3 regions of the Cytobacillus sp. T106 genome follow, and region 1 is predicted to be linked to each of the others. Evidence: riboswitches for the same ligand, from Rfam matches in the RefSeq annotation. Region 1 holds a riboswitch; each other region holds the start of a gene.
The links. A riboswitch is a leader RNA that binds a small molecule or an ion and turns the genes downstream of it on or off. The one in region 1 is predicted to bind S-adenosylmethionine.
Positions count from the first base shown of each region.

Region 1 (10,192 bases):
ATTGCACTTGGTCACCCGCTCGGCTGTACAGGTGCAAAATTGACGCTAACGCTTCTGCACGAAATGAAGCGCCGCAATCAGCAGTTCGGGGTTGTCACAATGTGCATCGGCGGTGGCATGGGTGCAGCGGGCGTATTCGAGCTTCTCTAAAAGACAGCAATTATAGTGAAAAATATGGTATTCAATAAAAAACCGGAGCCAGCGCTCCTTCAATTGAATGGAGGAATAAAGATGTCTAACCAGACAGAAAACGTAATCAAAGGCGGAAGCTTCCTGATTGAAGATGTATCTTATGACCGTGTGTTTACACCGGAGGATTATACTGATGAGCAGAAAATGATTGCCAAGACAACTGAAGATTATGTGGTAAATGAAGTGGTCCCGCAGGTTGAACACCTGGAGAACCATGAGTTCGACCGCTCTGTTAAGCTGCTGAAGCAGGCAGGGGACCTTGGGCTCCTTGGTGCAGATGTGCCGGAAGAGTACGGCGGGCTTGGCCTTGATAAGGTAAGCTCAGCTCTTATCGCTGAAAAAATGTCCCGTGCAGGCGGATTCTCAATCACCCATGGTGCCCATGTGGGAATCGGGTCGCTTCCAATCGTGCTGTTCGGAGATGAAGAACAAAAGCAAAAATATCTGCCTCTTTTGGCGACAGGCGAAAAGATCGCTGCCTATGCACTCACTGAGCCGGGTTCAGGTTCCGATGCACTCGGGGCAAAAACAACTGCAAAATTAAATGCTGAAGGCACTCACTATGTCCTGAACGGTGAGAAGCAATGGATTACCAATGCCGGCTTTGCCGATGTGTTTGTCGTCTATGCGAAAGTGGACGGAGAGCATTTCTCCGCCTTCATCGTTGAGAGGGAATACCCTGGCGTTTCCACGGGCCCTGAGGAAAAGAAAATGGGCATCAAGAGCTCTTCCACAAGGACGCTGATCCTGGAAGATGCACAAGTGCCGAAGGAAAATCTGCTGGGTGAACTTGGCAAGGGGCATATCATCGCTTTCAATATCCTGAATATCGGCCGCTACAAGCTTGGAGTAGGAGCAGTAGGAGCTTCCAAGCGCGCGTACGAGGTTACTGTACAATATACAAATCAGCGCCAGCAGTTCAAAACGCCGATTTCCCAATTCAACCTTACGAAAGAGAAGCTTGCCAATATGGCTGCAAAGCTGTATGCGGCTGAGAGCTCTGTCTACCGTACAGTCGGTTTGTTCGAGGACCGGATGAGCAGGCTTACAGAGGAAGAAGTAAAGAACGGCAAGGAAGTTGCCAACTCGATTGCAGAGTACGCAATCGAATGCTCCCTGAACAAGTTTTTTGCCACAGAAGTCCTTGACTATATTGCCGATGAAGGCGTGCAGCTGCATGGCGGCTATGGTTTCATGGCTGAATATGAAATTGAAAGGATCTACCGCGATTCCCGCATCAACAGGATTTTTGAAGGTACAAACGAAATCAACCGCCTTCTTGTGCCTGGCACTTACCTGCGCAAGGCTTTCAAAGGAGAGCTGCCATTATTCCAGAAAGCTCAGGCGCTCCAGGAAGAGCTGATGATGCTGATGCCTGAGGAGCCTGGAGATGAGCCTTTGGCACAGGAAAAATATTTGGTGAAGAATGCCAAGAAAATCGGCTTGCTTGCAGCAGGGCTTGCAGCACAGAAGTTTGGCAAAGCGATTGAAAAAGAGCAGGAAATCCTGGTCAATATTGCAGACATCGTTTCCAATGCCTATGCAATGGAATCAGCGGTTCTCCGTACAGAAAAGGCTATCAGCAAGGACGGCGCTGAAAAGAGCAAGCAAAAGCTTCTCTACACACAGATTTTCTGCCAGGAGGCATTCAATAAGATCGAACAGGATGCGAAAGAGACTTTGGTTGCTGCAGAGGATGGGGACGCACTGCGCATGATGCTTTCCGCTCTCCGTAAATTTACCCGCCACACACCGATCAATCTGATCGCCAAAAAGCGCGAGGCTTCAGAGAAGCTGATCGACGCTGAGCGTTATGTACTGTAATCAGAAATAAATAGGAGTTATCCTTAACTGAAAATGCAAAGACGCATTGCTCCTCTATCCGGAGGGGCAATTGCTGTTTTTGGACACTTCAATCTGACGAAATTTTTAAAACTCAAGGTTATGAATTTTGCCGAAAATATGATAGTATGCAATTAAATGGGTGATCAGCCTGTGAGTTTGGATAGAAACGATTGGGTGGTGCAGAATTTGCTGCTGAATTTTTACTGGTATCCGAAATGCGGGACATGCCGCAAGGCCAAAAAATGGCTTGAAGAAAACGGCGTTCCTTACCATGAAGTACATATTGTCGAAAATCCTCCTTCACGCACTGAGCTTGAAGATGCTTATAGAAAAAGCGGCCTCGATATTAAAAAATTCTTTAATACGAGCGGCCAGAAGTACAGGGAGCTAGGTTTGAAGGACAAGGTGAAAACCATGTCCGACACAGAGCTGCTGGACTTGCTTGCATCTGACGGAATGCTGATAAAGCGGCCTTTGGCATTCGACGGCCAAAAAGCGACAGTCGGTTTCAAAGAAGAGGATTTTGCTAAAACATGGCTTTAAGGCATCATCTGCTATTTCCTTTATAGCGAAGGCTTAAGCCCGGTAAAGAACTAGAATCTTGGAGGGATTATTGTGAGCAGCATACCTAAGGAATTGCGTTACTCAGAAGAACATGAATGGGTAAAAGTTGAAGGAGAAAAAGTACGGGTCGGCATTACCGATTTTGCTCAATCAGAGCTCGGGGACATCGTTTTCGTTGAGCTTCCTGAAGTCGGGGACAGCATCACGGTAAATGAGCCTTTTGGAAGCGTTGAGTCTGTAAAGACTGTATCTGAATTATATGCTCCAATCAGCGGCAAGGTGGTTGAAATCAACGAAGAGCTGAATGACAGCCCTGAATTTGTAAATGAATCTCCTTATGAAAAGGCCTGGATGGTTGTTGTTGAGCCTGCAGACAGCAGCGAAGTGGACAAGCTGATGACTGCTGAACAATATGAAGAGATGACCAACGAAGATTAAAAGAGATAAGCGCCTGCTGCAGGCGCTTTTTATGCTTTCTCTTTCCGTTATTTTCTTACTTCACTCAATGTAATTAATTTCCCATAGTTTCTTTCCATTAGAAGGGCATTCTATTGTTAAGAAAGTAAAAAAGGTGGGATTCTAATGACACTGAAACAGCAAAAGATCGATATTACCGATCGGGTCACAGGAAGGCTGAAGGACGGTAAGCTGGAGCTTTATCTTGGAAATGAGATGATCGGGGAAGCGCCGATGCCTGAAGGTGCTTCATTTACCCTTGATCATCACTTTGAGCAGAATGAACAGAAAATCTACCAGCATATTACTTCAACAGAGCAGCCGGAAGCCCGTTATACGGACTGCGATGAAGGCGGCTGGTGCTAAAGAAAGCAGCGGGCATTGCCGCTGTTTTTTTTGCAGAAAAAAGGGTAAATAAGGATCTGCCGGCTCTTTTATGGGCGGATTTTGATCAGGCGGAATGCGGGGATGGTGTTTTTCAGCAAGTGACCGCCTGCCCGTTTTCCGAAAGCAAGGCAGGAGTTCAACACCATTTTGCCGAACATAGAATAAGGTAAAGTAAAAATATCAACTCCCGTCAGGTGATGAATATGCATGCAGAAAACATAGAAAAGGTAATTATTGTCGAAGGCACTTCTGATAAGCGCAAGGTTAAGAATATTATTAAGGAGCCTGTTGAAATCATTTGTACGAACGGGACAATCAGCATAACCCGCCTGGATGAATTGATTGACGAATTATTTGACCGTGATGTTTATATTCTGGTGGATGCAGATGAATCCGGCGAAAAGCTGAGAAAGCAGTTCAAACGGGAATTCCCGGAAGCAGCACATCTTTATATTGATAAAATGTACCGGGAAGTGGCCACTGCACCGGAGCAGCATCTTGCAACGGTTCTGCTTGGCGCAAATATAGACGTTTATGCTGAGTTTTTAGATAGAGGATGATGGGGTTGCAAGAACTGATGCTTGGGGATTTGGAACGGTATGAAAAAGACAGGGAGACATGGATGCTCTATCTTTACACACCGATGTGCGGAACATGCCAGATGGCTGGACGGATGCTGGAAGTGACCCTTGAGGTACTCCCGGGAATTGAATGCAGAAAGGCAAACTTGAACTATTTTCCTGACCTGGCCGGCAAGTGGTCAGTAGAAAGTGTCCCCTGCCTGCTATTTTTCCGGGAGGGACAGCTGGCAGAAAAAATATACGCATTCCACTCTGTTCCATACCTGCTGGAAAAAACAAAAGAATATCTGCTGTAAATAATAAAGCCTGTACTAGAGGGTAGGACACCCGGCTGGTACAGGCTTTTTACTGTTTGCGCATCTGTCCGCGGCCAGTGTCCAGGGATTATCATGGTCAATGGATAAAATGTTCCGGATTATTTAGCAGAAAAACCAGAAGATTCAAAGGAAAAGGATGGATTTTTTCTCTAAACGATATTATGATTATTTAGGGAAACGAAATAAATGCGAGGGGCATATAAAATGGCTTTTTATCAGGAATGGGCTGAACAGATCCGCGGATATAACAGTAATATACGCCGGGCTTTTGCAGCCAATATTTTCACGCAGATCGGAATGGGCATTTTTATGGTCATTTATAATTTTTATATACGGGAGCTTGGCTATTCAGAGCAGGTGAATGGCCAGATCATAGCGATGACTGCATTGGCGACAGCCCTTGTGCTGATCCCCGCAGGCATTATGAGCGACAGGATCGGCCGGAAGAAGGCTATGCAGTTCGGGGCTGCTGCAACCGGTGTGATTCTGCTTGCCAGGAGCATGGTTGACATGCAGAGCCTGCTTATCGTGTTTGCCTTTGGCACAGGGCTGGGGACGGCCTTCATTCAGGTATCCTCCATTCCCTGGCTGACAGAGAATTCCAAGCCAGAGCAGAGGGTTCATTTGTTCAGCATCCATTTCGCTGTTATGACAGGAGCCAATGTCATCGGCAATTTAAGCGGCGGACTGCTGACTGACTTGTTTGCTTTTTATTTCTCGGAGCTGGCGAGCATACGGTTTACTTTACTGCTGGGAGGAGCCATCTATCTGGCGGGAATATTTCCGATACTCCGCTTTCAGGAAAACCGAAGCGATAAAATCCCGCAAATCGGCGGAGCTAAAGGAAGCACACGGTTTTCTCTGAAGGATGATGGTTTCAAGATCATCATCCTGTTCGCTGCAGCACAGCTGTTTATCGGATTTGGGGCAGGGCTTGTCATACCTTACCTAAATCTATATTTTGCAGACCGTTTCCATGCGTCGAATTCTGCAATCGGGCTGATTATTTCCCTCGGTCAGGCAGCTACGGCAGCGGCCATGATCATTGGTCCCCAGGTGGTAAGGAGGATCGGGGAGGTAAAGGCAGTCGTTTTCCTGCAGCTTTCCTCCCTGCCTTTCCTTCTACTGACTGCTTACACAGAGAATTTATGGCTGGCCGCCATTGGCTTTCTATTCAGGCAGGCTTTAATGAATGCGGGAAATCCGATCCAGATGTCTTTGATGATGTCGAAGGTGGATGATTCCAAAAGAGGCCTGGCCAGCTCGGTGAATCAGATGGTGTTCAATCTGGGCTGGGCAGTGATGGGCCCTGTCTCTACAGGCCTTGTCATCAAATACGGAGACTATTGGGGATATTCTATTGTCTTCACCATAACTGCAGTCTTATATTTAATAGGCTCTACATACTTTTTTGTCGTATTCAGAAGGCTTTCAGAGCCTTCTGGAAGAACAAATACAGCAAAGATTGTATGATAAGCGGATATTTCTCGGGAAATTGTCATAAGCCTTTCTATTTGTCGAACATTCATAGAAATATAAAACTGAACTTTCTAAAAAATCAGTTGACTCTTTTTTGCTGGTTATGATACTATCATTTTAACTTCAAGCACGCTAAAAATTTCATATTTCTTATCAAGAGAGGTGGAGGGACTGGCCCGATGAAACCCGGCAACCGGCAATAGAACGGTGCTAATTCCAGCAGAGCATGATCTCTGGCAGATAAGTTGAGCGAAAAAGCCCCTCTTCTGCAGAGGGGCTTTTATTGTTACCAGCAGTGATCCGGCATAATGAAAATATCTGATAACCCGAAGGAGAGAGAACAATGGCAGAGAAGCAAAAGAACTATCGATTTGAAACACTTGGTGTACATGGAGGACTGCAGCCTGACCCTGCAACAGGGGCAAGGGCAGTGCCGATCTATCAGAATAATGCTTATCAGTTCCAGAATACAGAGCACGCCGCCAATCTGTTCGGCTTAAAGGAGCCGGGCTATATCTATACAAGAATCCATAATCCGACAGTTACTGTATTTGAGGAAAGGGTCTCACTGCTTGAAGGCGGCGTAGGGGCACTTGCTGTTGCAAGCGGCCAGGCTGCCATCACTCTTGCCATCCTGAACATTGCCCAGGCCGGAGATGAAATTGTAGCAGCTTCAAATCTTTATGGAGGGACATATAATTTATTTGCCGTCACTCTTCCTAAATACGGAATCAATGTAAAGCTGGTCAATCCCGAGGACCCGGAAAATTTCAGGGAGGCCATCAATGAAAAAACAAAAGCTGTATTCGCTGAAACAATCGGCAATCCAAGCTTAAAGGTCCTCGATATTGAGAAAGTGGCGGAAATTGCCCATGAAGCAGGTATTCCGCTGATAGTTGATAATACCTTTGCCACTCCATATCTCTGCAGGCCGATTGATTTTGGGGCAGACATCGTGATCCATTCAGCGACAAAATGGCTACTGGGAAATGGGACGACAATGGGGGGCGTCATAGTAGACGCAGGTCGTTTTGACTGGAATTCAGTCAAATTCCCTGGCTTCACCAATCCGGACCCAAGCTACAATAACCTGGTGTACAGTGAAGCAATCGGCGCGGCAGCTTTTATCGTCAAAGCCAGAGTCCAGCTGCTGAGGGACCTGGGGCCGGCACTCAGCCCGCAGAACGCATTCCAGTTCACTCTCGGTCTTGAAACACTGCATGTGAGGATGAAGGAGCATATCAGCAATACAAAGAAAGTGACAGAGTATTTAAAGAATCACCCTGCTGTGACCTGGGTGCTTTATCCGGGGGATGAAGGCCATCCTGATAAGGCACTTGCTGATAAGTATTTGCCTAAAGGAGCCGGAGCTGTGGCTGTATTTGGCATTGAGGGAGGCAGGGAGGCCGGTGCCAAGCTGATCAACAGCCTGGAACTGTGGGCGCATGTAGCCAATGTCGGCGATGCCAAAAGCCTCATCATCCATCCTGCCAGCACCACTCACCAGCAGCTTGATTCAGAAGGCCTGAAGTCAGCAGGGGTGCCGGAGGATCTAATCCGCATTTCTGTTGGCATAGAAAATGCCGAAGATCTGATCGAGGACCTGGAGCAGGCAATTGAAGCCGCAACCGGAAGCCATTCACTGGCAGGGAAGGTATGAACTTCAGGAATCAGCCGGTAATTTTTAGCATTAAACTTTGTTGTTGACACCCTTTTTCATCCATGATACGATAGCACTCGTAATTCAAAAATGGCTAATGAATGAAAATGAACTTCATATATGATAGCTCTTATCAAGAGAGGTGGAGGGATGTGCCCGATGAAGCCCGGCAACCGTCAATGTTTATTGAAATGGTGCCAATTCACACAAAGCTTTTAGCTTTGGCAGATGAGAGAAAGGTTTTTCCATCATGCCTTTCTGCTCACATGCAGAAAGGCATTTTTATTTTTACAGAAAAGTCTCCTGTCTTGAAGCCATGGAATAATCTTGCCCTGGTTTCAGGAAACTACTCTTATGGGGATTGGCAGGATGATATATCTCTGTAAAGCCATTTGTCTAATTGGATATAAAAGAGGTGAATACGGCAATTGATTTCAATAAAAGATGTTAAAAAGATATATTCGTCAAAAAAAGGCCCGGTCAAAGCAGTTGATGATGTCAACCTTGAAATCAAGGAAGGTGAAATCTTCGGAGTGATCGGCTACAGCGGTGCAGGGAAAAGCACCTTGATACGGATGCTGAACGGGCTTGAGCTTCCCTCAGAGGGAACGGTTACGGTAGCCGGCAGGGAGATCTCAAAAATCAGGGGTGCGGAGCTGCGCAAAGCGCGCCAGGAAATCAGCATGATTTTCCAGCACTTTAACCTTCTCTGGTCAAGGACCGTAAGAGACAATATTGCATTCCCGCTGGAAATTGCGGGGGTTGCGCGCCAGGAAAGAGAAAAAAGAGTCAATGAGCTCATCAACCTTGTCGGCCTTGACGGCCGTGAGGATGCTTACCCTTCCCAGCTGAGCGGCGGGCAGAAGCAGCGCGTCGGGATTGCCAGGGCGCTTGCAAATAACCCGAAGGTGCTTCTGTGCGATGAGGCAACCTCGGCGCTTGACCCGCAGACAACGGATTCCATTCTGGATCTGCTAGTGGACATCAACAGCCGCCTGGGACTGACCATTGTACTTATTACCCATGAAATGCATGTAATCAGGAAGATCTGCCATCGGGTAGCTGTCATGGAAGGCGGAAAGGCCGTGGAAATCGGCCCTGTCCTGGAAGTGTTTAAAAATCCGCGCGAGCAGATCACAAAGAGATTCGTCCAGCAGGTCACAGAACCTGAGGAAACAAAAGAGACAGCAGAGGCCTTGCTTGGATTGTATCCGCATGGAAAAGTCGTACAGCTGTCCTTCGTCGGGGAATCGGCTGAACAGCCGCTCATCACGAATCTGATCCGTTCCTTTGAGTTGACAGTTAATATCCTTCAAGGGAAAATCTCGCAGACTCAAAACGGCTCTTATGGAACATTGTTCATCCATCTAGATGGGCAGGCTGACGAAATTGCCAAAGCGATTGAATATATCCATGCACAGCAGGTTGGCGTGGAGGTGATTTCGAATGCTTAATGAATTTTTCCCAAATGTTAACTGGGATAAGATGTGGGAAGCAACGAATGAAACGCTTTATATGACTGGCATTTCTGTACTGGTTACATTCGTATTGGGGATTGTGCTCGGCCTGCTGCTTTTCCTTACTTCCAGGGGGAACATCTGGCAAAATGCACTCATCAATAAAATTATAGCGGCGTTTGTCAATGTATTCAGGTCCATCCCGTTCATCATTTTAATCGTATTGCTGATCCCGTTCACGAAATTCCTTGTGGGCAGCATGATCGGAGAAAATGCTGCCTTGCCTGCACTGATCATCGGTGCGGCACCATTTTATGCCCGTATGGTTGAAATTGCTTTGCGGGAAATTGATAAAGGCGTCATTGAAGCAGCCAAGTCAATGGGTGCAAGAACGAGCACAATCATCTTTAAGGTGCTCCTCCCTGAATCTATGCCGGCTCTTGTATCGGGCATTACTGTTACAGCCATCTCGCTTGTGGGCTTTACCGCAATGGCAGGAGTCATCGGTGCAGGAGGACTTGGGAACCTTGCTTATCTGGAAGGCTTCCAGCGGAACCGCTTTGATGTAACCTTGATGGCGACCATCGTCATCCTGCTGATTGTGTTTATCCTCCAAGTAATTGGAGATATCATAACTTCTAAACTAGACAAACGATAAAAGGAGACTTAACTAATGAAAAAATGGTTATCACTTGTATTGGCACTTGCCGTAGCGCTCGTCATTTCAGCATGCGGAACATCTGAAGATAATGCTGACGGCGGAAATGCGGACAGCGGGAAAGAAGAAACATCCAAACTGGTTGTGGGAGCTTCCAATGTCCCGCACGCTGAAATTCTTGAAGAAGCTAAGCCGCTTTTGGAAGAAAAGGGCATTGAACTTGAAGTCGTAACATTCCAGGACTATATCCTGCCTAACCAAGCATTGAATTCCGGAGAGCTTGATGCAAACTATTTCCAGCATATCCCGTACCTTGAAGCGCAAATTGAAGAAAATGACTATGATTTCGTCAATGCAGGCGGAATCCACATTGAGCCGATCGGTGTGTATTCAAAGAAATACAAGAGCCTTGATGAACTTCCAGACGGTGCGAAAGTCCTGATGAGCAATTCAGTTGCTGATCACGGCCGTATCCTGACTATGCTTGAAAAAGAAGGCCTTATCACACTTAAAGAAGGCGTAGATAAAATCAAGGCAACAATTGACGATATTGAAACGAACGAGAAAAACCTTGAGTTTGATACAGAATATGAAGC
Region 1 covers NZ_JBEUMK010000024.1:26,269-36,460, reverse strand. Annotated here, with positions in the region: gene ABU165_RS23920 (acetyl-CoA C-acetyltransferase) at 1-150, shown strand, start outside; gene ABU165_RS23915 (acyl-CoA dehydrogenase family protein) at 232-2,016, shown strand; gene ABU165_RS23910 (arsenate reductase family protein) at 2,224-2,580, shown strand; gene gcvH (glycine cleavage system protein GcvH) at 2,653-3,039, shown strand; gene ABU165_RS23900 (YusG family protein) at 3,184-3,423, shown strand; gene ABU165_RS23895 (toprim domain-containing protein) at 3,648-4,004, shown strand; gene ABU165_RS23890 (thioredoxin family protein) at 4,004-4,321, shown strand; gene ABU165_RS23885 (MFS transporter) at 4,547-5,815, shown strand; SAM riboswitch class I at 5,969-6,068, shown strand; gene ABU165_RS23880 (O-acetylhomoserine aminocarboxypropyltransferase/cysteine synthase family protein) at 6,165-7,481, shown strand; SAM riboswitch class I at 7,609-7,716, shown strand; gene ABU165_RS23875 (methionine ABC transporter ATP-binding protein) at 7,910-8,935, shown strand; gene ABU165_RS23870 (methionine ABC transporter permease) at 8,928-9,596, shown strand; gene ABU165_RS23865 (MetQ/NlpA family ABC transporter substrate-binding protein) at 9,612-10,192, shown strand, end outside.

Region 2 (10,192 bases), on a different contig from region 1:
TTTCGGCTGCTTGTGTACCGGCGTCTTTATTAGGATGAACGAGGTACTTTCCGCTTGCGTCCAGCAAAAGCACATACCCTTCCGCTCCAATCTTGCCTCCCGCTGTCTCAGCAAGCATACCTAGATCAATATCAATGCCGATAACCCCGCTTCCATCTTTGTTGGTTTTGGCAAGTGAGATGGTGGTTTCTCCTGTGTTTACATCTGTATAAGGCTCTGTGATGACAATTTCCCCTTTTTTCTTCATTGCGTCTTGATACCAGGGCCTTTCTCTAGGATTAAAGTCAGCAGGCAGATCAATCTTCGGAGAAATAGTCGTTTCTCCGGTATCCGTCCCCACATAGATGGCCGAAGCCTCTTTATGGAGATCTGTGTATTGGTCGAATTTAGTCTGCATCGATTCCTTATCCCCAAAATCCTCACGGGTAATGTGGGTGGAGAAGTATTCCAGATCATTTTCTTTAGGTGTGAAAATACTATTTATATTTTTATTTATAGCTTCAATGCTTTCATCTGCTGCAGAGAGGATAGTAGTTTCAAGTTCTCTTTTGGCCGACAGATAGGAGAACCCCCCGATCAACACGCTTGGAATGATAAGGACTAATACAAAAGCCAAAATCAGCTTCCTTTTTATAGTTAATCCAGGTAATTTAAAGTTTCTTTTTTTGTTCATTTCCTTTTCCCCCAAATCTGCTATTTTCCTGACAAGTTAATATATTTATCGGCACAATAATCGAAAATTTTACATAAAAATAAAAATATTTAGATTATTCAAATTCGACTTCTTCTATAACAAAAGTCCTATATTGGGCCGATATAAGTAATGATATTAATGAGCGGAGGCCTAAGCAGGCCGGACAGGGGAATTGCTATGAAACTAATCATGAAGACATTTTTGGTGGTCGGCAGTGCCATTGCCTTATTCTTATCTGTTATTTTCTTGTTTATCTGGCCGGCACTGCTTAAGGATGCAAATCAGATGGACAAGCGGACTGTATTAAAAGAACTGCAAAGAATAGAAAGCCATCTGAGTTCGCAAGCGGATGTTTTGAACAGAACTAATTTGGACTGGGCTGTCTGGGATGATACCTTTTTATTCCTAAAGGGAGAATACCCAGACTATCCTGCAGTCAATCTGCTGCCGGAGACCTTCGAAAATAACCAAGTGAATTTCATGCTTTTCTCGGATGGATCTGGTTCTAATATTTATCAGTCTGCCTATGACCTGAAAAGGGTAGAGCCTATCAGACTCCCTGCTGAATACTATGAAGACTTCAGCAGGCTGGATAAAGCCCAGGGGTATGTCATGACAGAACTGGGACTGGCGTTTTACTCGAAACAGCCTGTATACAAAAGCGATGGTAGCGGTACTGCTGCCGGTTCATTGGTAATGGGGAAGTTTTTGGATCATAATTATGTTGATAAAATGGGGAAAGAGCTGGGCCTATTACTGTCCTTCAGTGAACAGAAAGAAAAGCCGGGCAAAAAGCTGGCAGTAGAGACTGCTAGTGAAACAAAAATGAAGGGCAACCTGCTTATAAAAGAATTAGAGGGAGGAGGGAGCTATGGCATCAGCATACTGATGGACAGAGAATTTTATCAGCAAAAAAGGTCAAGCTTAATTCAGCAGTGCTATTATATTGCGGGATTTTCAGCCATTATGCTGCTCCTGGTCTTGTTCCTGCTGGACCGGTTCATCCTTTCCAGGGTAGCCAGTCTGTCAGAGAATCTAAGGGGAATACAGGAGAGGCGGGATACTGGCTTAAGGCTGCCCATCAGTTCAAAGCACAGGGATGAGATTACAAATTTGGAGCAATCCATCAATAAGGTACTGGCCTCTCTTGAAGATAAGAACCGGGAAATCACAAATCTTGCTTATATCGATCAGCTGACCGGCCTTCCCAATCAGGCCTATCTGTTTGAGCATTACTTGACGGGCTTGAAAGGCATGAAAGCTGTATTCTTTTTTGATTTGGATGGATTTAAACGGATCAATGATACATTGGGACACCAGGCAGGCGATATATTTCTAAAGGAAATTGCAGAAAAAGTAAAGGCGCTTGCAGACGAAATGAACGGCCTCTTTGCCAGGCTGGCAGGCGATGAATTTGCCCTGCTTGTCGGCACCAGCGAGAGGACGGAGCTGGAAGGAATCGCCAGGAGAATTCTGTCTCAGGTTGGGAAGGAGTATGAGACATTTCAGTACAAGGCATTTACAACAGCCAGTGTCGGTATTGCAGTGTCTCCGCTGGATGGAACTGCTCTGGACGCACTTCTGCAAAAGGCCGATATTGCGATGTATGAGGCTAAGAGCACAGGCAAGAACCAATATGTTTTCTATGAGGATATCTCATCGGACAGCTATTATAAAAATCTCCTGGAGCTGGAGCATGAGCTGAAATATGCGGTAGAACGGAATGAGCTTGAAATTTATTATCAGCCTATTATGGATAAAGCGGGGGAACATATCGTCTGTGTTGAAGCCCTTCTTCGCTGGAACCACCCTGCTAAGGGCCTGATTTCCCCCGATAAATTTATTCCGATCGCTGAAGAAACAGGTCTTATTAATAGGATGGGCTCCTGGGTACTGGAGGAGGCTGTTAAGCAGGTTGGTAAATGGCATAAGGACGGCCTTGAAAAGCTTGGTTTGGCCATTAATCTATCCAAATCGCAAATGAAGGACGGCCGCTTTGTTGAAAAATTGGATGAGGTCCTTGCATGCTATCATTTTCCGCCTGGGCTCCTGCAAATCGAGATTACCGAAAGCGATGTGAGCGATTATAAAAAAGAGCTGCTGCCATTTGTCGAAGACCTCCGGAAAAGGAAGGTCAAAATTGCTCTTGATGATTTTGGGGTCGGTACTTCCTCGCTGATCTTCCTTAAAGATCTCCCGGTCGATACAATAAAGATCGATCGTAATTTTGTCAAAAAGGTTCCCTTTCAAGCCTTTGATACTGTACTGCTGACGGGAATCTACAAAATCCTTAATGAACTGGGGCTGGACTGTGTAACTGAAGGCATCGAAACAGAGGAACAGCTGAAATATATCAGGGAAAACAGTGACTCCAAGCTGCAGGGTTATTATTTCAGCAAACCCTTACCGGCCCCTGAGCTGAAAAAGCAGCTGAATAAATTAAAGCCGGGATTTTAAAAAAAGTAAAGGAGGGGGCAGATGGAGACAGCAAGAGAAATTATACACCTGAATATCAAAGACTTTGAAACTGCAAAGGCAGTCTTAAGCATCCAGATCCCAGCCTATAAAATAGAAGCTGAGATTATAGGCTTTGATGCTATCCCGCAGCTGTTTGATACAGCTGAAAGCTTGATGGCCTCCCGTGAAAGTTTTGTTGGAATGTGCCTGGATGGCAGGCTGGCCGGCGTTCTTGCTTATGAAGAGGATGAAAATTGGGTGGTCATCAGCCGTTTGACCGTTCATCCATCGTTTTTCCGGAGAGGGATTGCAAAGAGTTTGCTTGCTCATTTAACCAGTGAATTTACCGGCAGAAAATGGAGGGTACTGACCGGGAAGGGGAATATGCCAGCCCTTCAATTGTATATAAGTTTCGGGTTTAAAGAAAAAGGTGAGCTGGAGCCTGAACCAGGCGTGCAGCTGACGGTCCTGGAAAAAGAATAAGCAAAACCTATCACATACGATCGAAATTTCAATATTTTTCCTTTCATCACCCTGCCTTATAATATAACTAATAAGGAGGGGATTCCAATGCCAATCAATTTTCACGATAAAACGAATCAGGATACCTATTCTTCCCGGAAAGCTGACTCAACTTGGATAGAAACGGTTGGGAAAGAGTTTGATTTAAGGGGGAAAAGTGTTCTCGACATTGGATGTGGAGGGGGAATCTACTCAAGAGCTCTAGCCGATATGGGAGCCTCACATGTGACAGGACTGGATTTCTCACGGGAGCTGCTTGAGGCGGCAGACCGGGCTTCAGATGGTTATCCGCAAATAGAATTTGTGCATGGAAATGCGTACGAAACCGGCTTGGAGGGAGATGCTTATGATATGGTGCTTGAAAGGGCTGTCATCCATCATCTCGACCGGCTTCCGGACGCCTTTGCTGAATGCTTCCGGGTGCTGCGCCCAGGCGGTTTCTGCCTGATTCAGGACCGGACACCGGAGGACTGCCTGCTTCCTGGCAGCAGGACACATATCAGAGGGTTCTTTTTTGAAAAATTCCCGGAGCTCGCGGAGAAAGAGATATCCCGGAGATATAGCAGTTCAGCTGTACAATCAGCGCTGGAGGAGGCAGGGTTCTCATCCGTCAAAGAGATTTCCTTATGGGAAGTAAGGAAGACGTACAGCGATATCAGCGGTTTGCGCCATGATCTCCTTGAAAGAACAGGGCGCTCCATCCTTCATGAGCTGAATGACAGCGAGCTGGCAGAGCTCGTAGAGCATATTGAAAGCAGGCTGACAGATGCCGGGAAAATTACGGAGCAGGATTGCTGGACCATCTGGCTCGCTGTGAAATGACAAAGTAAACGTATTGCTGTAAAATATATACAAATAAAGGCGGGGGGCGGTATTTTGAAATTCAGAATAAAGCGGAAGAAAGAAAAGAAAAAGAATAACAAGCTTGAAGTGATTGATGCTGCAATCGATCTGATAGAGCCGATATACCTTCTGTCCCGGTTTCTCATCCGTTCCCTATTTAAATTTGTGCAGTGAACAGAAAGCTATCAACATAAAAAAAGAGAAGCGGTGATGCCTATGCTTCTCTTTTGCATTTTTAAAAATTAGCCACTGTTAAGCTTAGTTCTTCAGCGGAATCGGATAATTTGGCAGCTGCACTGCTGATTTCGGAAAGAAGGCCGGTAAGAAGTTCGATGTCCTTTTCGATCTGGCGGCTTTTATCTTTGCTTTCTGTGCTTGCCGACAGGATTTCTTTGAAGACATTTCCTGTGTTTTCGATCTCTTTATTCCCGTTCACGACTATTCCATCAATGGTGCCAATCTGCGAAATCACCTCTGAAATCTGCCTGATTGTGCTGTTCAGCAGTGAGGTGATGTTGGAGGATGAGTCTTTTGTCTGTTCTGCCAGCTTTCTGACTTCATCGGCAACAACGGCAAATCCCTTTCCATGCTCGCCTGCCCTGGCCGCCTCAATGGCAGCATTAAGGGCGAGCAGATTGGTCTGGTCTGCAATGCTTGTAATCACGCCGGCAATCTCGCCGATCTGGTTCGAGGTTTTTTCCAGGCTGCTGATGGTGCTGGTAATTTCATTCACATTGCTTTTCAGCTCATGCATATTATCGACAACCCGATTCAGCTGGTCGCGGCCTTTGGATGAACGAGATTCCATTTCAGTCGAAGAAGCGGCGCCATCTTTTGCATTGCCGGATATCTGACGGGACTGATGCACAATCTGTTCTACAGAAGCGCCTGTCTGCTCTGACATGGCAGCCAGATTTTCAACGATTTCCCCGACATAGCTTTTCAGCTCGACCTTCGCTTGATTCTCCCTTTCGGCTGAGAATGCTTCCATCGTCTGCTGCATGATGGAAATGCATAGCTGGATTTCAAGATTGAAAATCTTCGCCATCGCAAAAGTCACGCGGCTTTGATCTTTCGATGACAGTTCCAGCTCCTGCAGGACAATTTCCAAGATGTTTTTCATAAGCAGCTGGTAAATGGACATATACCAGTGAATCTGCACCCCGATCTGCACATAAGCTTTTGCTGCTGTTCTGCGGCGTTCAACGAATTCGCCGTCAACTATGCCATTGAACAGACTGAGGATATACTGCTGGCTCATCTCTGTAGTCACGCCAATTTTCGAAATATCGGTTATTTTCCTGACATCCTCTTGTTCATAAGTGAGAAGTTTATTGTAAACGGCGCTGATATGCTTTTCGGCAATCGGGCGCACTGCCCGCAAAATAGCCAAATCTTCTTTTGTCAGGCCCATCACTTCAATCTGAAGCTTTAAATCCTGATCAAATTCAGTTTCCTGTACTGCATGTTCCAGTTCTTTCTGAATCAGGCTTTCAAGGTCAAACGATTTCGGTTTTGCTGTTTTCGTAAAAAGCACTTGAAACACTCCCATTTTCTATATCTATTATCCTGCTTTATATCGGCAATATAGGGGAAGTTTTTACTATTGTTTAAACAGAAGTACAATTGTTTTCAAGAAGGGTCTGCAGCGAGAAGCTGGAGCAGAATCAAAAAAGCCCCGGGCAGGAACGCCGGAGGCTTCAATCAGACCACAGGAATCAGCAGTTTCACGATGGTTCCTTCATTTTCTTTGCTTGTTATATATATATTCCCGCCGTGGCTCTTAATGATCCGGTTGCAGATCATGAGCCCAAGGCCTGTCCCCTTTTCCTTCGTGCTGTAGAACGGTTCACCGAGCTTCGGCAGCCTTTCCTCGGGAATGCCGATCCCTTCATCCTTCACGCTGATCATCGCAAAGCTGTTATCCTGCCTGACCTCAATGCTGATTTTTCCGCCATGGGGCATGGCTTCAATTGAATTCTTGATCACATTGATAAGCACCTGCTTGATTTTATCGATTTCACAGCGGACGCTGATTTCAGATAGAGAGTATTTTACATCTATCATGATGTTATAGATAAGCGCCTGTGTGTTTAAAAGGGTGACGACACTCTTGACTATATTCACCAGATTGGTTTCCTGAGCCTCTGTCACAACAGGCTTGGCGAGGACAAGGAGGTCATTGACGATTTCTTCAATCCGTTCGAGTTCGGAAAGGATTACATCTGCATATTTTTCTGTTTTACGCTCTGTAAGAAGCTGGGTAAAGCCTTTGATGGCGGTAAGGGGATTTCTGATTTCATGGGCGATTCCTGCTGCAAGCTGCCCGACGACAGAGAGCTTTTCTGCATTATGAAGCTTTTCTTCGGTCTTTTTCTGGCCGGTGACGTCTTTGATGATGATCTGGAAAAGCTTCCGGTTCTTAAAAACGGTGGGGATCAGCTGGATAGCGGCCTTCCGGGTGTTCCCGTCACTCCTGATGATATTCAATTCAAAAGAGACAGTCTGGTTCGCCTGGTAAAAATCCTTCAGATAGCCATGATCAGAAGGTGAAACATAGTCATACAAAGAAGCGCCTATAATTTCCTTGCTTGAAGTAAAGCCGAACACCTTCTTGCCTTCATCATTCATGTAGGTCCATATGCCTTTCTCGGTTGTCATGCCAATGGTATCCCTGCTGTATTCGACAAGGAAACGGTACTTTTCCTGGGTTTCCATGTTTTCTTCTTCCATATTGACGCGCTCGGTCATATCTCTTGATATGCACATGGCTTCCTGGCCGTCGCCGAGTGTGCTGATGCTGGTCTCCAGCCAGATATAGTCGCCTTCCTTGCGGCGGAACCGGAATGAAATGCGTGAGCTGCTGCCCGGGGATAGCCCGCGGAATTCTTTTTTGAGGATTTCTTTATCTTGGGGGTGGCAGTAGGCCAGAATGCAGTCCTTGTACAGTTCCTCTTGTGAATAGCCCAAAAGGGTGCTGCAGGATGGGGAAACATATAAAAAGATGCCTTCTTTTGTATGCCTTGAAATCAGGTCTGCCGAATGCTTCAGAGCCAGTTCGAGATTCTTTGCTTCAACTTTGTCCACAAATAATTCAGATTGATAGTCTCTGTTTGTTGCAATCAAAACCATTCTCCCTCCCGGAATGCAGTTCAATTTGCTCTTTTCCACTATTATACAATAGACAAGCGGGCATAAATATAGGAGTAAACTCCCTCTTCTTGTGTGAAGTCTGGGGAGAATGTTGATAAGGGGAGGAAAAAATGTGGAAAACCTCCTTTATCCACAGCAGATGGAGTTTTATTTTTTCAAAACTCCCCAAAATTAAGTAAGGGTTTTCAAAAATTGTGGATAAGAATTTTTATCCGAAAAATTTTAAAAAGGGTTTGACAGAACTTTGAAACGCGTGTAAAGTAAAAAACAATTAATCAAGCAAATAAACTTAATACGATAGCTTCTTATCCAGAGAGGTAGAGGGACTGGCCCTATGACACCTCGGCAGCGGACTGATGAACCGTGCCAATTCCAGCAGGCAGATTGCCTGAAAGATAAGAAGAGGACGAACGCCTATTATTCTGCCCTCTTCTTTTTGAAGAGGGCTTTCTTGTTTTCCGGAATAAAAGTGCGTGATGCTGCATAGCTATTGTGTTAAAACCAATTAATTTTATAGGAAAACCATAATTTCTTATCCAGAGAGGCAGAGGGACTGGCCCAATGAAGCCTCGGCAGCGGACTCTTATGAGTACTGTGCCAATTCCAGCAGGTGTGAGCCTGGGAGATAAGAAGAGCGGATGCTGATGATACATGCCCTCTTCTGTTCTCAGAAGAGGGTTTTTTATTTGATATGGAGGGTGAAGCAAAATGATAGAATTTCAGGATCTCAGAAAGGTGTATGAAAGCGGCGGGCAGCAGGTTGCCGCGCTCAACGGGATTGATCTAGCAATAGAAAGAGGAGAAATTTTTGGTGTCATCGGCTTCAGCGGAGCGGGAAAAAGCTCGCTGATCCGCTGTGTGAATCTGCTCGAAAGGCCGACCTCGGGCAAGGTGATCGTCGATGGCCATGATCTAACCTCGCTTTCGCCCAAAGAGGTGAGGGAAGTTAAACGGAATATCGGCATGGTGTTCCAGCATTTCAATCTGCTCAACTCAAAAACGGTGTTCGCCAATGTAGCCATGCCGCTCACACTGGCAAAGCTGCCGAAAGAGCAGATCCGCAAACGGGTCGCTGAACTGCTTGAGTTTGTCGGCCTTGCCGATAAAGCGGATAAATATCCGGATCAGCTTTCAGGCGGCCAGAAGCAAAGGGTCGGGATTGCCAGGGCGCTTGCGACACAGCCATCGATTCTTCTGTGCGATGAAGCGACATCGGCCCTTGATCCACAGACGACGAGCAGCATCCTTCAGCTTTTGAAAAAAATTAATGCAGAATACAACATCACCATCCTGATCATTACCCATGAAATGACGGTCATCAGGGAAATCTGCGACAGGGTGGCAGTGATCGAGGCAGGAAAAATCATTGAAGAAGGGTCAGTGTTCAATGTATTCTCGGCGCCGAAAACACAGACGGCCCAGAACTTTGTCAGCTCTGTCATGAATGATTCAATCCCTGATTCTGTAAAGCAGCTTGTAGAGAAAAACGATGGAAAGGAAAGGATCTTCCGGATCAATTTCGTCGGCGAGTCAGCCGGACAGCCGCTGCTTTCCAGACTTGCCAAGAAGTTCGATATTGATATCAACGTGCTGTTCGGGAATATAACCGAGCTTCAGGGAATCCCTTTTGGAAACCTTGTTGTCGAGTTCCAGGGAACCGACCAGGAAGTGCAGCGCGCGCTTATGTATATTCATCAGGAAAAAGTCTCAATCAAGGAAGTGAAAGCACATGCTAGTTGATCACACGCAAATCATAGAAGCACTCATCGAAACCATTCAAATGGTGGCTTTCTCGCTTCTTTTCTCAACCATCCTCGGATTGCCGCTGGGCATCCTGCTGGTTATTACGAGAAAAGGCCATCTGCTGGAGAATCTGCCCGTTTTTAACGTGCTGAATGGGATCATTAACATATTCCGCTCTGTTCCATTCATCATCCTGATGGTCGCAATCATCCCGGTGACGCGCCTTTTAGTAGGCACCTCAATCGGAACGGCGGCTGCTGTCGTACCGCTAGTATTCTATGCCGGCCCATATATTGCAAGATTAATCGAGAACTCACTCCTCGAGGTTGATCCTGGTGTCCTCGAGGCAGCGGAAGCGATGGGAGCGACTCCGGCACAGATCATCTTTAAGTTTCTCGTACCGGAAGCACTCAGCTCACTTGTCCTGGCACTGACCATTGCAACCGTCGGACTTGTCGGAGCATCCGCCATGGCAGGGGCTGTCGGCGGCGGAGGGCTTGGCGATTTGGCCATTACCTATGGCTATCAGCGCTTTGATACAACGGTCATGCTCATAACAGTCGCTATCCTGGTCATTATGGTCCAGGGGCTGCAAAGCTTCGGCAATATTTTATCCAAAAAAATCAGAAGACGATAACAGGAGGAATCATCCATGAAAAAACTACTATTAACGGCAATCATCCTCGCACTGGCGGTTTTCAGTGCAGCCTGCTCATCATCAACAAGCGGCAAGGAAAAAGAAAAAGAAGTGAAAATCGGGGTCAGCGGGTCAGACAACCG
Region 2 covers NZ_JBEUMK010000002.1:681,247-691,438, forward strand. Annotated here, with positions in the region: gene ABU165_RS07560 (methyl-accepting chemotaxis protein) at 1-616, opposite strand, end outside; gene ABU165_RS07565 (bifunctional diguanylate cyclase/phosphodiesterase) at 872-3,151, shown strand; gene ABU165_RS07570 (GNAT family N-acetyltransferase) at 3,173-3,634, shown strand; gene ABU165_RS07575 (class I SAM-dependent methyltransferase) at 3,722-4,495, shown strand; gene ABU165_RS07580 (hypothetical protein) at 4,550-4,690, shown strand; gene ABU165_RS07585 (globin-coupled sensor protein) at 4,752-6,053, opposite strand; gene ABU165_RS07590 (PAS domain-containing sensor histidine kinase) at 6,221-7,648, opposite strand; SAM riboswitch class I at 7,972-8,071, shown strand; SAM riboswitch class I at 8,199-8,301, shown strand; gene ABU165_RS07595 (methionine ABC transporter ATP-binding protein) at 8,378-9,409, shown strand; gene ABU165_RS07600 (methionine ABC transporter permease) at 9,399-10,049, shown strand; gene ABU165_RS07605 (MetQ/NlpA family ABC transporter substrate-binding protein) at 10,065-10,192, shown strand, end outside.
Region 2: another riboswitch for S-adenosylmethionine. It lies ahead of ABU165_RS07595 (methionine ABC transporter ATP-binding protein); the one in region 1 lies ahead of ABU165_RS23880 (O-acetylhomoserine aminocarboxypropyltransferase/cysteine synthase family protein).

Region 3 (10,192 bases), on a different contig from region 1:
GGGCCATGAGAATCAGAAGGGCCGCGATTGACAAATACCCTCCGACAGGTCCAAGATAGAAAAAACAAAAAAATACAGGTATGAACTTCATATCAAATTCAAGGCCATTGGACATTCTCACAGGAAATGCCAGTGTCAGCACCAGGGAGGCAGCAGCAGCAAAAAACATGACCCATGCTCTTTTTTCATGCTTTATGCTAACATTGTGCATAAGCGGGATGATCATCATGATAAAAAAATGAAGAAATAGATTTTCAGCAAACTCCCGCAACTTCATCAGCCTCCACACTTAAAGTCCTGTCAAAAACATTATAGCAAATATTTTGAAAATGGATAGACGGCATTTTAAAGAGCCTGCAGAGGACTTTACACATTACAAAAAACAAAGGAATGGTAGTTATGGACAGCCAGGACAGAAAAATGATTAGAATGAAAGACATTGTCAGAGAAGGAGATCCTATACTTCGGCAAAAAACAGCTGAAGTGGCGGTCCCTCTCAATCAGGAAGACCATGTTATCATGGAGATGATGATGGAATATCTAAAAAACAGCCAGGATCCTGAATTGGCCTACAAATATCAGCTCAGGCCCGGAGTCGGCCTTTCAGCCAACCAGATAGGGGAGGATAAGAGAATGTTTGCTGCCTTCTTCAGGGATGAAAAAGGGGAAGTAAAAGAGCTGAGGGTCTTTAACCCTAAAATCATCAGCCACTCTGCTGCAATGGTTTATCTTCCGGAGGGTGAGGGCTGCCTCTCTGTTGACAGGGAGGTTAAAGGCTATGTTCCCCGCTATGAAAGAATCAAGATCAAATATTCCGATGAAAAAGGGGAGCAGGTAGAGATGCGCCTAAAAGGGATTGCGTCTGTCATCGTCCAGCATGAAATTGACCATCTGAACGGCATCATGTTTTATGACCGCATCAACAAAGAAAATCCATTCGAGCTGCCTGCAGGTGCATCAGCTGCTGAATTGTTTTAAGATGGAGAAAAACAGCAAAAAAGGAGCGGAAACGCTCCTTTTTTTTAATATGGGTCGTTATCTGTGAAAGAAACCGAAGAGATGGCCTGTTCAATTGCCCGGTACGCCTGGCCGAAGGCTGCTGATGAGGAAGGGGTCCCTTCATTCAGAAGCTCTTTACTGCTGTTTCGGGCATGGGTCAGACTGTTGATGAGATCCTGGATCATAATCTTTTTATTCCCGGCTGTTTCTTTTAGTGCTTCAAGTTCTTGGATGCACGAATCCAGCTCCAGTGACTCAGGATGATCAAAATTTTCCTCCAGCAGCTGTTTAATGTGCTCTAATTGTTCTTTCATATTGAATTCTCCTTTCAGACTCTAAATAGAAACAGCATCAACTTATTCTTCATCAATGAACGAATGAGGCATGGCTTATAGGGACTGTACCCGGCAGGAGCCTCTATTTTATCTGATAAACCTTTGCAATTCCTACACCGCTAGTATGGCTGTTCTTCAATGCTTTATACTGGAATATAGGCAAAGCGCTTTTTATCAAAAAAAAGAAAGCAGCCGAGGGCTGCTTTCTGCTGATTCTATACTGTCACAAGTTCTGCCTCATGCTGCTTCGATGGTTCGCCAACAATTTCCTGAACCTCTGCACCTTCCAGTGTCTCTTTCTTCAGAAGGGCCGCAACCAGGCATTCAAATTCATATTCATTCGTTTTAATGAGCATTTCTGTTTTAGCTAGAGCCTGCTGGAACAGCTCTTGCATCTTGGCTTCCTTTTCCGCTTTGACAAAGGTCAGGTTGAAACCGTCCTGGAATAAGCCGATTTCCACCATTTGCTCAAGTATATGCTTGGCCTGCTGGACATCGCCGCTGACACCGATGCTATGCTCGCCGAGATACAGCCTTTCTGCAACTCCGCCAGCAAGAATCATGCTGACCTGGTCAAGCAGCTCACTGCTGGTGGACAGATGAAGCTCCTTTGGTATGGGTGCAACATATCCGAGCGCCTGTCCACGTGGTATGATTGTTGCTTTTCTTACTGAGCCAGGCTTGGTGATGGCGGCAATCAAGGCATGTCCGGCTTCATGGATGGCAACCCTCTTTTTAGTCTCGGGGTCCTGAAGCGGGCGTGTTGTGCTTCCAAGCACCGTCCGGTCAATGGCAAAATCAAGGTCTTCTTTATCTATTTTTTCTTTCCCGTTCCGGATGGCCCTTCTGCTGGCTGTCTCAAAGAGAGAGCTGATGTCAGCCCCTGAGAAGCCGGAAGTGCTTTCTGCCAGTGCAGGCAGGGAAGCTGCTACATCTTCTGCCAGAAGCTTGCCTTTTGTGTGAATGCTGATGATTTCCTGCCTTCCTTTTGTATCCGGAAGCGGAACTAGGAAAGAGAAGTCAATCCTGCCTGGACGGAGGAATGCATCATCCAGCATATCCTTGCGGTTTGTAGCAGCGATGAACAGGATGCCGTCATTTGAATGGCCGCCGTCAAGCTGGACAAGCAGCTCAGTCAATGTTTTCTCGCTTTCGTCCCCGCCATGCTGCTTCCGCTTGCCTGCAAGGGCATCGACTTCATCAATGAAGACAACTGCAGGTGAGTGCTTTCTGGCGTTCTGGAATAAGCTTCGGACCCTTGAGGCGCCTACGCCGACGAACATTTCATTAAAAGAAGATCCGCTGGTTGAAAAGAATGAAGCGCCGATTTCCTTGGCAATCGCCTGGGCAAGCAGCGTCTTGCCTGTACCCGGAGGTCCATAAAGCAGGATTCCCTTTGGCGGCTTCACACCAAGCTGGATTGATGCTTCCCTGTCTTTAATGATGGAAAGTGTCTGGAGGATTTCCTCCTTCATTTCATCCTGAAGGCCGCCAATATTATCCATTGTGATGGAAGGAAGGGGCTTTGCCTTGCTGGCGCTGTTTTTCATCGAATTGGCGGTGGATATTCCTTTGCCGGATTTATGAAGGTAAAGGCCAATCCCTGCAAAAAGGATCAGTGTTCCACCCAAAATCCAGAATGTAAATGGATTTGCGGAAGAATAGCTGTACTGGATATTGTAATTTTCAATCAGTTTAGCAACCATTTGGCTGTTTGGAGGCACCTGTGACACATACTCAGCTGTACCTGCGGTCAAATGGAGAGTGCCATTTTTCATTTCTTTTAATAGGACAGTTTCACTAGGATGATCCTGAATGATATTTTCTATGGAAGAAAAGGGAATGGTAACTTCTTTGCTGCCGGATAGGCTGAACCACAGCGCAGCAGCAGCAATTAGAATGGCCAATGAAATAAGGGGGACAGGTTTCGAAATTTTTTTGAAAGTGGATTTCAACAATTTCCCTCCTAAATGAATCTATCTCCATTATAGGAAAACTTGTTCGGACTGTATAGATTTATGCAAGGGAAAAAACATGTAATTTTTGGTAAAGGGTTTTAAATTCTATTTTACAGGGTATTTAAAAAGCTTTTTCATAAGGAAGCCGAGTACCGGCTTGTTAACAGCCGACACTCCCATGATGATCAGAACTCCGCCGATGCTGCTGTATAATGGGATTTTTTCCCCGAGAATAAGGATTGCTGCCAGCAGTGTAAACAGCGGTTCCAAATACATCATGACCGAAACCTGTGTCGCTTCGAGCACCTCAAGCGCCCTTCCCCAGTACCAGTAGCCCAGGGCCGATACAAAAATGCCTAGAAACAGCAGGTGCAGCCACCCGTCCAAAGGGAGGGTATACAGTAATTCATACCCCCGATTTCTCAAAAGGAATGGCAGAGTCGCCAAACAGCCTATCAGGCTTGTCCAAAAGGTGACAGCAAGAGAAGAATAGGGAAGTGCAAATTTCTTGGACAAAATCGAATAAACAGCCCAATTAAAGGTACTGAAAAGCAGGAGGAAATAACCAAGACCAGGGCTGAATTGAAGCATACCCCCTGAATTTTCTGCAGAGATAACCAGAACCCCTGTAACGGCAATCATCATTCCCCCAATTTTAAGGAGCGAAAGCTTTTCAGATAAGAAAAGGAAGGAAAGCAAACTAGTAAAAACAGGTGTGAAAGAGATCATCCAGCCGGCAGCAGAGGCATCCAGGGTGAGCATGGCAGAAGCTTGTACCATTTGATGGATGAACACCCCAAGTACCGAAAGAATAAAAACATGGGCGAAATGCTCTTTTTTTATGTAAAAGGATTCTTTGAATATTGTGAGAAGGCAGCCCAGGAAGATGGCAGCAATCATAAATCTTAAGGAAACCAGGGCACCCGGTGCCAAATAATATACCAGCCATTTGACTGAAACAAATGAAACACCCCAGAACGCAATTGCCAGAAGGGCGTACCATAAAGATAGAATGCGATTGCCCTGCATCATTCCCACCTCCCATATACCTTCTATTATTCTTATTCAAGTAGAATAGAAAATAGACTGAAAGAAGTGATAGACTGTTGCTTTCGCTTCAAGAGATTTGCCTTTGAATATGATGACTTCATCCAAGGGTTTAGACTCCATATGGATGTAACTGAAAAAGAGTTCTCCTGGTTTCCGATGTTCCAGAGGGGGCATTATATATACACTCATGCCGTTAAAATCGGGACTTGTGATTTGCATTTCACTTTCAGACAGGAAACCTATTGGCTATATCAGCTGAATAAAAAGCTGAACAGGAAATTGCAGCAGTACATCTTGACAATCAAAAGAAAGTAGCGTATATTTAATTCCAACAAAACTTATAGGAATACTCTTATCCAGAGAGGCGGAGGGAATTGGCCCTATGAAGCCTCGGCAGCAGACTCCTTGCGAGAACTGTGCCAAATCCAACAAGCGGAAGCTTGGAAGATGAGAGAAGCGGCAGCCATACGCGCATAAAGCCTCTTCTGCTTCCGGGCCACCGGTCAGAAGGGGCTTTTTTAATGAAGGAAGAAACTATAATGATAAAAGAAGAAGAGAAAAAGGACCAGCTGATTTCAGAGCTGCTGTCCATGGGTATATACAAACAAGAAGGCCGCCAGCTATTTCAGGTGCCGTACGAAGAATTGTTAAAACTTTATCAGGAAAACAGATCACATATTAATGAATAGAGGGAAGGGACTATATATGTCAGAAAGTATTCTAATACCCTGGAAGGATAAGCACTTGTGCGGATCGCTGGATTTTCCTGCAGGATTCAGCAAGAACCGCCGCTATCCCCTGGTCATCATCTGCCATGGGTTTACAGGAAGCCGTATTGGTGTCGACAGGCTATTTGTTAAAACTTCCAACCGTCTTACTGCAGAGGGGTATCTTGTCCTCCGCTTTGATTATGAGGGCTGCGGGGAGAGTCCGGGTGAGTACGGAGAAACAGGTCTTCCCGATTTGCTGGAGCAGACTTTATCTGCTATCGATTTTGCAGTGAAGCTTGATTATGCAAATCCTCATTCAATTTCTCTCATCGGCCATAGCCTCGGCGGAGCCGTTGCCGTGCTGGCTGCTGCAAAAGATGTCCGCATCCGGAAGCTTATCATATGGTCGGCTTCTGCAAGACCATATCAGGATATCGTCTGCATTGTCGGCAGTGAAAAGGTAAAGGCACTGGACAAGGGAGCTTCACTTGATTATTTGGGCTATCAGCTAACGGACAATTACTTTTCTTCGCTGAAGAGATATGAACCTTTGGAAGAGCTTGCGGCATACAGGGGCGATGTCCTGATTGTACATGGAACAGCAGACCAGGATATTCCGGTATCCCACTCAGGAAGATATGCGGAAGAATTCAGGAAGCGGAAGGAAGGATCATGTTCCTTGCATTATGTTACAGGAGCCTGCCATACCTATTCAGCCGGCCGCTGCTTTGCGGAGCTGATCGAATGCACATCAGAATGGCTCAAAGCTTTCAGGGAGCAGCAGTCATATGCATCTTCATGAACTGAATCAATGCTGAAAATGACCGGATTTTAAAAGATCCGGTCATCTGTGGTCATTTTAGGATTCTATCCAGGTAGCGGCGGAGAGTTTTTTCTATTCTGTCCGGTTTCAGACGTTCAGGCTCGAGCATACTGTGCAGGGCCAGCCCGTCAATGAAACTGTATAACATTTCAGTCTCAAGATCATGATCCTGGCCATCCTTCAGCTCTCCATGGGACTTTAGAAAATCCATCATCTGAACAATCCCCGTATATATTCCCTGCTTCAGGATTCGAAATTCTTCCTTTTGCCTGCTGTATGCAACAAACGCAAACCACACCTCCATTTCTGCCATTTTCTCATCAGTGGTTGGAACAATTTCAAGCAGGACTTGATAAACCTTTTCCCTTGGGGGCAAATCCTTCAATGCAATCTCCGAAACCCTGTTTATCACATTTTCATTTACCAGTTTCATTGCATAGACAAGCAGTTCATCTTGTGTGGAGAAATAGTGGCGCAGGGCGCCAAGAGAAACACCGGCTTCCGCTGCAATATTGCGGACAGACGCACCTTCCACCCCTTTATCCAAAATAACCTGCCAGGTGGCCTGGACGATTCTTTTTTTCCTTTGTTCATGATCAACTATTTTAGGCATAGTCTCAGTGTAGCAGACCGTAAAACAGGTTTCAATTTTTAATAATACACTTGTATCACTAAAAGTGTGGTGTTATGATGAGTTTAAACAACAATAGTACTGGAAGGGGAAAGTATGAACTGGATATTGTGGGTTATCATAGGGTGTGAAGTCGGCTTTTGGGTTTTAATCCTGGCCGGTCTTTGTATGCGTTATCTTTTCGGAAAAAAGAAAACCGGTCTCATCCTGCTCGCGATGACTCCTGTTGTAGATCTGATCCTGCTGGCAGCAGCGGGTGCGGACTTATACAGAGGCTCAGAAGCAACACAGGCACATGCATTGGCTGCCGTATATATCGGTGTGTCGATAGCCTTTGGAAAAAGTATGATCCAGTGGGCGGATGAAAGATTTTTATATTACATCGCCAAAAAGGGGAAACGGCCGGAAAAAAGATATGGTATGGATCATGCAAGGCATAATATAAAAGGCTTTGCGAGGCATGGGGCCGCATATCTTATCGGAGCTGCCTTGCTGATGGGAACCGTGCTAATCATAGATGATCCTGGGAGAACGGAAGCACTATCCGGTGTCGTGAAAATATGGTCGATTGTTCTAGCAGCAGATTTGATTTATTGCATTAGTTATTTTATCTGGCCAAAGGCCCCTAAAAAAAGCAAAGAGATGAATATATGAAAAGAATATCCCGCCTCAATCAGAGAGGAGGGATATTCTTTTATATGTTTTCTTTTTCCAGTTCTTCCTCAACAACCAGAATCGGTATTTCCCTTTTCTCCAGCTCTTCAATGAATTCCTTCCGTTGTTTAAGGGAATTCATACTAATATTAAAAGGTGGAAAACCGGTTCCTTGATTGATCTTCACCAATCTTTTCTTTCTCGCTGGAAGCCTTTCAATGTATTTTTCTTCATCCTTCACGATAACCCCAAGGAAAGCATTGCCTTGAACCTCATATGGAAAGATACCCTCAAAATCTTCCCAGACGATGAGCCCGGGGCCGCCTGGACCATTGACTTCCAGACCTTCTGTGCTGAAAGAAACCAAGGGGGCTTTGTCATAAATCATTCCTGCAAAAAGCAGGGCACATCCAAACAATAAAACAGCAAACAGTATATAGATAATCAGCATAAAAGTTTCCCTGTTTTCTTCATGTAAAACCATATCTGCAGCCAGCCAGGCAAAAAATACACCTGCAGCCAATACAACCAGCATAAACAGAAAGAATTTTCCTTTCGCGGCATAAAATTGTTTTTCCATCTTGTCCTCCTTATTGATTGTTTAGTAGATACCAAATGGAAAATTCCCCCTTATACCGAAATATAAACCAAAAAATTCCATGGTGAAGCAATAATCCGATATTCGAAACGTTTGAGTAGAATTTATACATAAAAAGAGAAATAATAGAAGCAATCATTATTGAAGGTGTGGTTTTTATGTCCCAGCAAGACTTTACACAAGGGAATATTCTGAAGCAGATGTTTATTTTTTCTACTCCCATCATGCTGACGAACTTGCTGCAGGTTTCTTACCAGTTTGTTGACAGCCTCTGGGTGGGGAATCTGCTTGGAGCCGCGTCACTCGGCAGCATTGCTGTTTCAAGCACCGTCATATTTACGGTGCTGTCATTTATTATCGGTATCAATAATGCAGCTTTGACAATCTTGTCGCAGCAAAAAGGAGGAGATGATGAGAAAGGTCTGAGGCAATATCTAAACAGTTTTGTGATTATCCTCACACTGCTTTCCCTTGCGCTGGGAGCGGCAGGCTATTTTGCTTCAAAGCCTATTCTCCAGTGGCTTGATACCCCAGAGGCGATGATTGCTGAAGCAGACTCGTATTTAAAGATTAATTTCCTCGGCATCCTTTTTTTGTTCGGCTACAATTTTATCGGGACGATTCTTCGTTCTCTGGGGGACAGCAGGACGCCGCTGATTTTTGTACTGGTCGCGGTGGTCCTAAACAGCATATTGGACCCTGTGTTCATTTCTATCCTGGGATGGGGGATCGATGGAGCTGCCTATGCCACTCTTGCCGCCCAGGGGATCGCATTCATATCTGGCATGTATATTGTTTTAAAAAGAAAACTCGCACCTTTTTCGATACCGTTCATGCCCGGTAAAGATGAAGTGTGGACGATACTAAAATTAGGCATACCATCAGGACTCCAGATGATGGTGATCTCAGCGGGTGTAATGGCCATTATGAGTGTGGTGAATTCCTTCGGGGCGGACACGGTTGCAGGCTTTGGGGCAGCCCAGAGGATTGACAGCCTGATCATGCTGCCGGCTTCGGCGCTCGGCACAGCCGTCAACAGCATGGCAGGACAGAATATTGGGGCAGGCCGGTGGAAAAGGGTCCATAAGATTGCGCTCTATGGTTCACTCTACAATTTAGGCATAATGCTCTTGTTTGCCGGAGCGGCTGTGCTATTAGCAAAAGCGGGAATATCCCTGTTCATTACCGAGCCTGGAGCCGTTGAGTTTGGTACAGGCTATCTTGTATCAATTGCTTTCTTTTATCCGTTCCTCGGGCTTAATTTTGTATTAAATGGCATAGTAAGGGCTGCAGGTGCCATGTTCCAGGTGCTTGTGCTCAATATCATCTCCTTTTGGGTGCTGAGATACCCTTTGACCTGGCTGTTCTCACAATGGATGGGGGAAGAGGGGATCGCATACGGAATGGGAACAAGCTTTATGATCAGCAGCGTGATTGCTTTTTCGTACTATAAATACGGCAGATGGGACAAGAAAAAGCTGTTTTCAACTGAAAAATGACACGCCAAAAGACACTCCCTGTGCGGAGTGTCTTTTGGCGTGCGGAAAAAAGGAAAGTCATATATCGATCAGGCTCCTGGAATACATGAGTGGGGAGAAAAAAAGGAGAGTCATGTATCCCATCAGGCTCCTGAGATACATGAGTAGGGAGAAAAAAAGAAAGTCATGTTTCCCATCAGGCTCCTGGGATACATGAGCATGGAGAAAAAAGGATGGTCATGTATCCCATCATGCTCCTGAGATACATGAGTAGTGAGAAAAAAAGAAAGTCATGTATCCCATCAGGTTCCCGGAATACATGAGTAGGGAGAAAAAAGGATGGTCATGTATCCCATCAGGTTCCCGGAATACATGAGTAGGGAGAAAAAAGGATGGTCATGTATCTCATCAGGTTCCCGGAATACATGAGTAGGGAGAAAAAAGGATGGTCATGTATCCCATCAGGCTCCTGGGATACATGAGCATGGAGAAAAAAGGATGGTCATGTATCTCATCAGGTTCCCGGAATACATGAGTAGGGAGAAAAAAAGATAGTCATGTATCCCATCAGGCTCCTGGGATACATGAGTGGGGAGAAAAAAGGATGGTCATGTATCCCATCAGGCACCTGGGATACATGAGTAGGGAGAAAAAAGGATGGTCATGTATCCCATCAGGTTCCCGGAATACATGAGTAGGGAGAAAAAAGGATGGTCATGTATCCCATCAGGCTCCTGGGATACATGAGTGGGGAGAAAAAAGGAGAGTCATATATCCCATCAGGTTCCCGGAATACATGAGTAGGGAGAAAAAAGGATGGTCATGTATCCCATCAGGTTCCTGGGATACATGAGTGGGGAGAAAAAAGGATGGTCATGTATCCCATCAGGTTCCCGGAATACATGAGTAGGGAGAAAAAAGGATGGTCATGTATCCCATCAGGCTCCTGGGATACA
Region 3 covers NZ_JBEUMK010000007.1:50,970-61,161, forward strand. Annotated here, with positions in the region: gene ABU165_RS14045 (ATP-binding protein) at 1-277, opposite strand, end outside; gene def (peptide deformylase) at 400-978, shown strand; gene ABU165_RS14055 (hypothetical protein) at 1,023-1,313, opposite strand; gene ABU165_RS14060 (AAA family ATPase) at 1,550-3,289, opposite strand; gene ABU165_RS14065 (DMT family transporter) at 3,398-4,324, opposite strand; SAM riboswitch class I at 4,692-4,796, shown strand; gene ABU165_RS14070 (Fur-regulated basic protein FbpA) at 4,864-5,031, shown strand; gene ABU165_RS14075 (alpha/beta hydrolase) at 5,048-5,854, shown strand; gene ABU165_RS14080 (TetR/AcrR family transcriptional regulator) at 5,907-6,488, opposite strand; gene ABU165_RS14085 (hypothetical protein) at 6,603-7,160, shown strand; gene ABU165_RS14090 (STM3941 family protein) at 7,201-7,740, opposite strand; gene ABU165_RS14095 (MATE family efflux transporter) at 7,917-9,257, shown strand.
Region 3: another riboswitch for S-adenosylmethionine. It lies ahead of ABU165_RS14070 (Fur-regulated basic protein FbpA); the one in region 1 lies ahead of ABU165_RS23880 (O-acetylhomoserine aminocarboxypropyltransferase/cysteine synthase family protein).